DNA from 2 places in the Paenibacillus lutimineralis genome. Region 2 is predicted to be linked to the other one. Evidence: predicted binding sites of a transcription regulator. Region 2 holds the regulator's gene; the other holds the start of a gene.

Region 1 (4,801 bases), 1.2 Mb from region 2:
ACAGATCAAGATTAGGAAGCTGAGATAGTAGAGATTTCAAATCGTCCAAGTTACCATTCCAGTTCAATTGCACCCATTTTTGCTGAACCTTTTGAACCTGCTGTGTTGGTTGATTGCAATCTATATTAGAAGCAGAGGCTGCTTCCGCTTTTCCTCCTTGTGGTAAAATTACTCCAGCAGCAATAACAGCTACTGCCATACTTCCTGTGAATAGAGTTTTCAGATTCTTATGGGTCATATTCTTGATTCCCTCCAAGTTATCGTATTGAGTTCGCGACGGAATTCAAAAATGACATCCCGGTTACAATGTTGTAACTTTTCGCAATTTCATTCTAACATGTCTGGAAGGAGAATAGGGCAGGTAAGTTATGGATGGGCGATTCTCTCTTAATTTGGATATATTACTACCAAGGGGTGTATAGATCATGAACAAATACAAACATATAATTTTTGACTTAGATGATACGATTCTTGATTTTCAAGATTCAGAGGAAAAGGCATTAAAACAAATTATTACGCAATTCAAATTACCTTATAACGAACAAACCATTGCATGTTACAAGCGCATTAATGATGGATTGTGGCATCAATTAGAGGAAGGCCTGATCTCTCGGGATGAGGTGCTGACAACGCGTTTTTCACTTTTTTTGCAGGAGTTCTCTATAGATGAAAATGGCGCAAAGGTTGAAGCAATGTACCGTGAGCATTTAAATGAAGGACATAAGACCATTGCTCAAGCAGAGGAATTGCTCAATAGCCTCAGTAAGCTAGATTGTAAGTTATATGTTGGAACAAACGGTGTAGGAAAGACCCAAAGAAAAAGATTAGAAGATGCCAAGCTGCACGGATATTTTGAACAACTATTTATTTCCGAAGAGATTGGTTATGAAAAACCGAGCCCTTATTTCTTTAACCATATTTTCGATGCTTTGCAGACAAGCCGGACGGAAGAATTCCTAATGATAGGTGATCGATTAACATCGGATATTCAGGGAGCCAATAACGTCGGAATCGATAGCGTGTGGTTTAATCCTAAGGGAAGCATACCTGAACCAGATTTACCTAAAAGCACATATACGGTATCTAGTTTAATGCAAATCATAGATTTATTAGAACGTTCATAAGTCTCAGATCAGAATGCTTGGAGGGCAACCCAGACGGCAAAGGCCATGCAGAAAATTCCGCCAACTTTGCACATGAAATAATAAAAGTCACTAGGTTCAGGGTTGTTCACCCAAAGTCTTTGAGGTGAGAGGTTAAACATAATGTCCTGAAATTTCTCATATCGATAGGCGCACCATCCATAAATGAGTATAGCTAATGCTAGAAAAAGAAATCCAGATGCCCCAGGAGTATCATGATATTCTGGGTAAGAGGCCGTTACAAGCATCGCTGGGGTAAATTCCTCCTCGCCTTCTCGAATGACTCTTTGGTTGTTCACATAAGCGAAGGCCTCGACGACGAAATCGCCATTTTCATCGAAACTCAATAAATAACCGGATTGATCTCTTACTTCGTAATTACGACCGTTCGGATACATTACGTTATACGTTGTATTGTAGTTAGAATTGTATTTCGTTATGTAATATTCCTTGTGATTGATAATTACCGTACGCTCATGACCGTCAATGCTGACCTGAATGGGAGCAGCCGTTTTACTGTGATAAGAGACCTGGTTGCCTTGCTCGCTCGCGAACTTGTACTTGTTCTCGTTGATGTAGAAGATAGGCTCTGTGAAGTAAGGTCTTGACAGTACAGCGACGACAACGGACAGGACTATAACACACGTAAAGAAAATAAAGGTGGGGGACATGATTTTGTTGAGCTTCGCCGCCATATCGATCAACCTCTTCCTTTCAGTTTTATACATTTAATACGCCAAACCGTGAAGTTGGTTGCGATAGGTTGAAATAGATACATGGTCTTCAATTTGTGAACAAAGTATGTGAAAGTGATAACATTCACAAACTGATGTGGAATATTGTGCTATCCTTTGTTTTTGTAGTGCACAGTACTGTAACGCTGCAAGTGAATAACCAACAACTAACAACATGCGAAGACAAGGGGAAAATGCAGAAAATGATGAAGATGAAGAGGATTGGGAGCCTTATTCTTATCCTTAGCTTAGTCGTGATGCTGGCAGCATGCGGAAGCGGGAACAACAAGGGCAAGGAGGCCGATAACGGAGCTGGCCAAAATGGCATCGTCACTTCTATCGGTGAAGGCGATGGTAAACATGGCACGATTAAGGTAGAGGTTACCTTTGAGAACAATGAAATTAAGAATATTAAGGTTCTCGAGCAGAAGGAAAATGAAGTTCTGGCTGAACCTGTATTTAAAGAACTCGGTGATACGATCATCGCCTCCAACAGTGCAGAGGTAGACGCTATCAGCGGTTCAACAGTAACGAGCACGGGTTATATCGACGCAGTTAAAGATGCGATCGCGAAGTCCGGACTGACACTGGTTGCGAAGCAAGCAGCTGGGAAGAGTGAGACAGACGAGCCAGCGGAGCAAACTTACGATGTAGTTATTATCGGGGCTGGTGGCGCTGGATTCAGTGCGGCGCTGGAGGCCAAGCAAGCTGGAGCTTCCGTAGTTCTGCTGGAGAAGATGCCAAGCGTGGGCGGCAACACATTGATCTCTGGTGGTGAGATGAACGCTGCCAACACATGGGTTCAGGAAAAATTAGGAATCAAGGATAGTGTTGATCTGTTCGCTGAAGATACGCTGAAAGGCGGAGACAATGTCGGCGATCCGGAAATGGTTCGCGTACTCGCAGAGAACGCAACGGCTGCCGCAGAATGGTTGAAGAATGATATCAAGGTTAATTTCCTTGAAGATAACTTGTTCCAATTTGGTGGTCACTCTGTGAAGCGTGCGCTTATTCCAGAAGGACATACTGGTGCAGAACTGATTACCAAGCTGAAAACGAAGCTGGACGAAATGAAAATTGATCTAAAAACAAACACGAAGGCTGATAAATTACTCACAGATGATAGCGGCAAAGTGGTCGGTGTTGAAGCTACAGGTGCAAATGGCAATAAGATTACATTCCATGCGAACAAAGGCGTTGTCATCGCATCCGGTGGTTTTGGATCCAACGTTGAGATGAGAAAGCAATACAATCCAGAGTTCGATGAGAAATATATGACTACAGATGCACCGGGTTCGACTGGTGATGGGATCGTAATGGCGCAAGACATTGGCGCAGCCTTGACCAATATGGAGAGCATCCAGACTTATCCGGTTTGTGACCCTGTGACAGGTGTTATTTCACTCGTAGCAGACAGCCGTTTTGATGGAGCGATTCTCGTTAACCAGAGCGGCAAACGCTTTGTTGAAGAGCTGGAACGTCGCGACGTTATTTCTAGAGCGATTTTGGCTCAAGAAGGCGGCTATGCTTATCAATTGTGGAATCAAGAAATCGGAGACATCAGTAAGACGGTAGATGTGCATAAAGACGAATATGATGCGCTCGTTAAGGAAGGCGTTCTGTACAAAGCAGATACCCTGAAAGAAGCAGCCGAATTCTTCAAAATCGATCCGAAGGCGCTGCAGGAAACGATCGATCGCGTCAATAAATTTGCTAAAGCAGGCAATGATGAAGACTTCCACCATCGTCAAGGCTTGCATGATATGAGCAAAGGTCCTTACTACATTGAAAAAGCTGTACCTTCCGTTCACCATACGATGGGCGGGCTTGTCATCAACAAGACAACTCAAGTCATGAATGAGAAAGGTGAGCCGATTCCAGGTTTGTTCGCAGCTGGTGAGGTTACAGGTGTCATTCATGGTACGAACCGTCTAGGCGGCAATGCGATTGCTGATGCCATTACATTCGGACGTATCGCTGGACAAGAAGTAGCTAAATAATAGTTGATTGGGCTGAACCCTTCGAAGGGGCTAACCTAGCTGTTTGATAATAGCGGGCTAGCCCCTTTTTATATTTTAAAAAAACCGTTCCACTCGTTGATGGGAGATTGCTTGACCATCTACAAATGGAACGGTTTTTTATTATTAGAACATCAGTTGTTGTTCAGGGCTTGGCTTCTATCGTCTGCCTCTGCCGCCGCGATTGCCGCCTGACGGATTCTGGCGGCCGCTACCTTGCCTGTTGCCTTGTCCGCTATTGCGTCCGTCAGTACCACGGCGTCCTTGGCGTCCCGAATCCTGACGTTCGCCACGGCTAGCGCGTCCTGGCTCCCGGCCTCCAGGACTAGAACTACGGCTGCTGCGCGAATAGTCGCGTTCGCTTGATCGTCCTGAGCGTCCGGCGTTGGAGCCACGCTCATCTCTCGATTGTCCGCGTTTTGCACTGCGTCCAGCACCATATTCACCCGTACTGGCATTTCTGCCGGAACGTGCGCTATCGGCACCGTTGTTTCTCTTGCGAGAATCTCTAGCTGTCGTAGTCGCGGACCCTTCAATACGTCTCAGTCCTGATTCGGCAAGCTGCCGCTTCGGTATAGTCATCTTAATGCCACGTTCGATCGCTTCCAGGGACCCGCGATCATGGGCCGTTACAAATGTGATCGCCACCCCGGTGTTTCCGGCACGGCCTGTCCGTCCGATGCGGTGAATGTAATATTCGGCATCAGCAGGTATGTCATAGTTGAATACATGTGTCACGCCTTCAATATCAAGCCCACGTGCAGCCATATCGGTAGCGACCAGTATTTGCAGCTTCGCTTCCCGGAATTTCTTCATGACCTGTTCACGCTTCGCTTGCGACAAATCACCATGCAGTTCGTCTGAAGCGTAGCCTTGCTCCTGTAGCTCCTGATTCAATTTGCTGGCC
Region 2 (4,801 bases):
TGCTGCTGTAGTTGATCAAGCGCTGTATTAATATCGGTATATTGCTTGTTCTCCATCGCTTGGGCAATCGGGAACAGAACCTTGTTCCATGCTCTGTTCAGATCACGATTCGATTGATCCTTAATCTCAAATGACAACTGACGCTGACCCACCCACTTCTTGCCATCCTCTTGAATATACTTGACCAGTTCTCCTAGGTCGGTGCCGGGCTTAAGATCCAGCTTCAAGGCTACTTGCTGCCGGTTTATATCGGATTCGACGCTGTTCACGCCGTCAAATTGCTTCACTGTCTTCTCGAACGGGCTCTCTACCACCCAATGCTGATAAGAATACCAGCCGCCAAATAATAGCAGTGCGGAAACCGCAACACTAGCCGCGATCGTTCCAATTCGCAGTTTCACGAGATGTCCCCCTTCAGTATGATATATAAATTGTATATACTTTAATCTATCAAAACAACTGGATTTAGTATATCACACCTTATACCCAAGAAGAAAGTGAAGTGTGAACATCCTTTTAAATCTAAGATATTAAATGTTTCCATCCCTGGCTATTCTCTCTTATATACATAAAAAAACAAGCCCTGTTCAAAAGAAATCAAAGCGCATCGATCGCATAGTAATGCTACGATTTCACTTTTCTTTTGGAACAAGACTTGTTATCTGTCTTCAGTTCTAACGATTTGGCAATGTGAACATTTCTGATAACGACTCACCATTGCTGAAACTATAGAAACGGTAATAATAATGTGAATTATCTTTATAGAACAATTGCCATACATATTGATTGTTATATATACCCGGAGTCAATCTAACAATATTGATTCCAGGCAACTGATCTTGTATAATCCTACGAATCTCCGGCTCGGATACCCCTTCGGATAAGGGTTTCTCTACTGCTGCTTTCCCTTCGGGCAGCCAGACCATGACCTCTACGCCGTCCGCATTTTTACCTTGAACGACCCAGCACACCTCATCCCAGACCGACTTCCACACCTTTTCCGATTCAACAAGCCCGGTCTCTTGTCTGGCCAGTGCTACCGCCGCATTCTCTCCCTGCCAAATATCCTCTTGAATATATAAATAGAAGCGGTAAAGGCCAAAGAAGATGATCAGCAGGATCACAATGGAGAGCAGAATCCATTTGGTTCTATTCTTCAACCTTCTCTTCCTTCCCAGTTAGAGTTCTAATTCCCACCTTACCGACCGAGAAGTCCTTCAAAGGCCGTTTGCGCCTCATAACGAATGCGCTCCTCATCCAGCGTCAAACATTCACCGTGACGGATAATCTGCTTGCCATCGACCCATACATGCTCTACGTCCTTGGGACCTGCTGAATAGACGATATGAGAGATATAATCAGTCCGCGGCAAGAAGTGAGCTTGGTCTGTATTTACGGCGATCATGTCGGCCTTCATTCCAGCTGCCAACTTGCCCGTATTGTTCAAGTAGAGCGATTTCGCTCCATACTCTGTTCCCATACGAAGAGCTTCAAGAGCAGGTACGGCCGTCGGATCGCCGGACACCCCTTTATGGATTAAAGCGGCCAGCCTGATCTCCTCGAACATGTCGAGATTGTTGTTGCTCGCTGGGCCATCTGTACCTAGCGACACCGTAACGCCTGCTTTCAGAAGCTCCGGTACCCGCGCTACCCCGCTAGCCAGCTTAAGGTTGCTGCCCGGGTTATGAGAGATTGCCACCTTGTGGGCGGCAAGAATCTCAATCTCTTCATCGGTCAGATGCACCGCATGAGCTACCAGAGATGGACGGGAGAAGAAGCCCAGGTTAAGCAGATGTTGAACAGGACGTACGCCATACTGGTCAACATTTTGTTGGACCTCCGCTCGTGTCTCGGACATATGTGTGTGTAATGGCAAATTAAGATCATGCGCTGCCTGCACAAACCTCTCAATATAATCCGGCGGGCATGTGTACGGAGCATGCGGCGACATCATTGTTGTAATCCGTCCTTCGGCCTTCCCGTGCCAATCACGAGCAATGCGAATCGCTTCGGCCAGCTTCTGATCCTGCAGTTCAGGCGGACAGAGACCGATAACACCGCGTGTTAGAACACCGCGGATGCCCGATTCCTCAACAACCTTACCCACTTGATCCATATGATCGTACATATCTAGGAAGGTCGTAGTTCCACCTTTGACCATTTCCAGCACAGATAAAGAAGCACCCCAATATACATCCTCAGGAGTGAATTTCGCCTCCATCGGCCACATCTTCTGCTCTAGCCATTCCTGAAGGACCATATCGTCTCCGTAACCACGCAGCAATGACATCGCCGTATGCCCGTGTGAATTGACGAGGCCCGGCATGAAGAGCAGGCCTTTGCCATCATAAGTCTCCGCACCTTCTACGCCCTCAGGCCGCTCCTCGCCGATATAAGAAATCGTATTTCCTTCGATCAGCATATAGCCATGGACGATCGGACTTTTCTCGTCCAGCACTGCAAATGTACCATTCTTAATCAACCATTTACGACTCATTTTCCGGTAATTCCTTTCCACTCTGCAAATAATAAGCAAGACTAATAAGGTCTGTTGTGAAATCTGCCGCATGGATACGCACGTCAGAAGGAACCTTGATGATTGTGGGCGCAAAGTTGAGAATTGCCCCTATACCTGCGGCAACAAGCTGGTCGGCAACGCGCTGCGCCTCCACATCAGGTACCGTAATAATTCCGATCTGAATATGCTTGTCTCTTACCGTCTGCTCCAGCTCCTCGATCGGCTGAATCGTAATGTCTTTGACCTTCTTGCCGATCTTGTCCGGGTTGGCGTCAAAGACTGCGATAATCCGCATATTATCCTTCACGTACGTATTGTAATTGGACAAGGCTTGTCCCAGATTACCAGCTCCGACGAGAGCCACGTTAATCTGCTGGTCCAAATTCAGAATTTGCCGTATTTTCTCGATCAAGTATGAGACGTCATACCCGATCCCCTTCCGACCAAAGTCGCCGAAATAAGCGAGATCTTTGCGGATTTGGGCTGGATTTAGATCCAGCTTCTGTCCGAGCTCCTGGGAAGAAACCGTCAAGACCTCGCGATGGCTTAATTCATTAAGAAACCGCAAGTATACAGGCAATCTGCGTACAACCGCATCTGAAATTTTTTCTGATTTCATATATTTTCCCCCTACAGGTGCATTTCGAAGAAATTACGACTCTTCGTCATCGTTTAACCATTCTGAGATCCGTGGAACCATTTGCGATAATGTCATATGCTCCATCTTCGGTCCCGGTAAAGAATACAAAAAGTATTTGCCATAATAAGATTCCAAGATGCGAGTATCATATACAACGACAATTCCTCGATCCGCAGAAGATCGGACTAGACGCCCGAACCCTTGCTTGAAGCGAATAACCGCCTGAGGCACCGACAGCTTCATGAAGGGGTTCTTCTTCTCCCTCTGAAGCCGCTCACTCTTAGCCTCAACCAGCGGGTGATTCGGCGGCTGGAACGGCAGGCGGACAATCGCCAGGCTCGTCAATGCTTCGCCAGGAATATCTACGCCTTCCCAGAAGCTGCTCGTCCCGAGCAGCACCGATGCTTGCTGCCCTTGAAAACGACGGGTCAACTTCGTTCTGCTGCCACTATCCATACCCTGTCCAATGACGGTGATTCCTTCATCGGACAGCCGCTCTTTTAATGGGTCATATACTTGTCGCAGCATCCGATAGGATGTGAAAAGAACAAGCATCCGCCCCTTGGTAGCAATTGCTGTATCCGCCAAAGAACGCACCAGAGTCTGAATAAAATAATCATCGCCTACGCTGCCCTTAACACTCGGGAAATCCCGCGGTATGAGCACTAATGCTTGCTCCCTATAATTGAATGGAGAAGGCAGCATCGCCGTCATCAAACGGTCTGTATTAGCCGCTTCCTGAAGACCGAGCTGTTCAATGACATATTGAAACGATTTATCAACGGTCAATGTCGCCGAAGTCATAACTACACTCTTCTTCTTATCGAAGAAATATGCCTTTAATTGAGCGCTGACATCAATCGGTACGGCAAAAATCTGCAATGAACGATTGCGGTAGTTCCCATTAGCTTCAAGCCAATATACCGTATTCTCATCCTCCAGTTTCATGAAGAAACGGAGCGTCTCACGTTCATTAGCCAAATCCTTGAACAGTCCGCTGATATCCGTAATCAAGCTCTCAGCACCGTAGTCATCCTGTTCCTCTCGGATTTCAGCTACCATTCGCTCGCCTTTGCGGAGGATATCCCCCAAGGTAATATATATCGAGTTTTCCAATGTAGTTAGAGCATCCCAGGACTTGGGCTTCTTATCGGGCAGAAGCCGCGTTACGAACTGCCCCGGATCTCCAGGGGCCGCATCGGAACGCTCAGGTATTAAAGCGAACAACAATTCGCTTAGTTTATCCCAATTCTCCTTCACCTCGATCAATGACGGATACATCTCGTCAATGACCGTCATCCATTTCATCGCCGCTTCTGCTCCCGCTTGCTGGAGCATGAAGTGCAAGGATGGAAGCTGTCCCGTCTTGCTGTCCTTGAACAATCGGGTCAGAGTATGGATAACTGTAAAATATTTAAGCTGCAAGCCAAGATGCTTGCCGGCAACATCCTCAAGATGATGGGCCTCATCGATGACCAAGCGATCATAGCTTGGCAGAAGCTGATGTCCTGCTTGAATATCGGTGAACAGCTTGGAGTGATTCGTTATGACGACATCGGCTACACCCGCTTCATGCTTGGCACGGTGATAGAAGCATTTGCGGAACCAAGGGCAGGAACGTCCAAGACAAGAATCGGATTCAC

What was found. The regulator Rex, encoded in region 2, represses fermentation and respiration genes when NADH is low (regulators of the CRP and FNR family bind a similar motif). The targets are predictions, from matches to a motif close to TTGTGAAATATTTCACAA.
Region 1: a site for Rex is predicted at 1,950-1,967, ahead of EI981_RS16270 (flavocytochrome c). Genes of this name have one in related genera too.

The regions. Positions count from the first base shown of each region.
Region 1 is NZ_CP034346.1:3,691,167-3,695,967, reverse strand. Features, by position in the region: gene EI981_RS16285 (CAP domain-containing protein) at 1-238, opposite strand, end outside; gene EI981_RS16280 (YjjG family noncanonical pyrimidine nucleotidase) at 426-1,124, shown strand; gene EI981_RS16275 (DUF6199 family natural product biosynthesis protein) at 1,133-1,837, opposite strand; gene EI981_RS16270 (flavocytochrome c) at 2,080-3,876, shown strand; gene EI981_RS16265 (DEAD/DEAH box helicase) at 4,054-4,801, opposite strand, start outside.
Region 2 is NZ_CP034346.1:2,494,698-2,499,498, reverse strand. Features, by position in the region: gene EI981_RS10570 (hypothetical protein) at 1-401, opposite strand, end outside; gene EI981_RS10565 (cell wall elongation regulator TseB-like domain-containing protein) at 675-1,160, opposite strand; gene EI981_RS10560 (amidohydrolase) at 1,199-2,497, opposite strand; gene EI981_RS10555 (redox-sensing transcriptional repressor Rex) at 2,487-3,137, opposite strand; gene dinG (ATP-dependent DNA helicase DinG) at 3,171-4,801, opposite strand, start outside.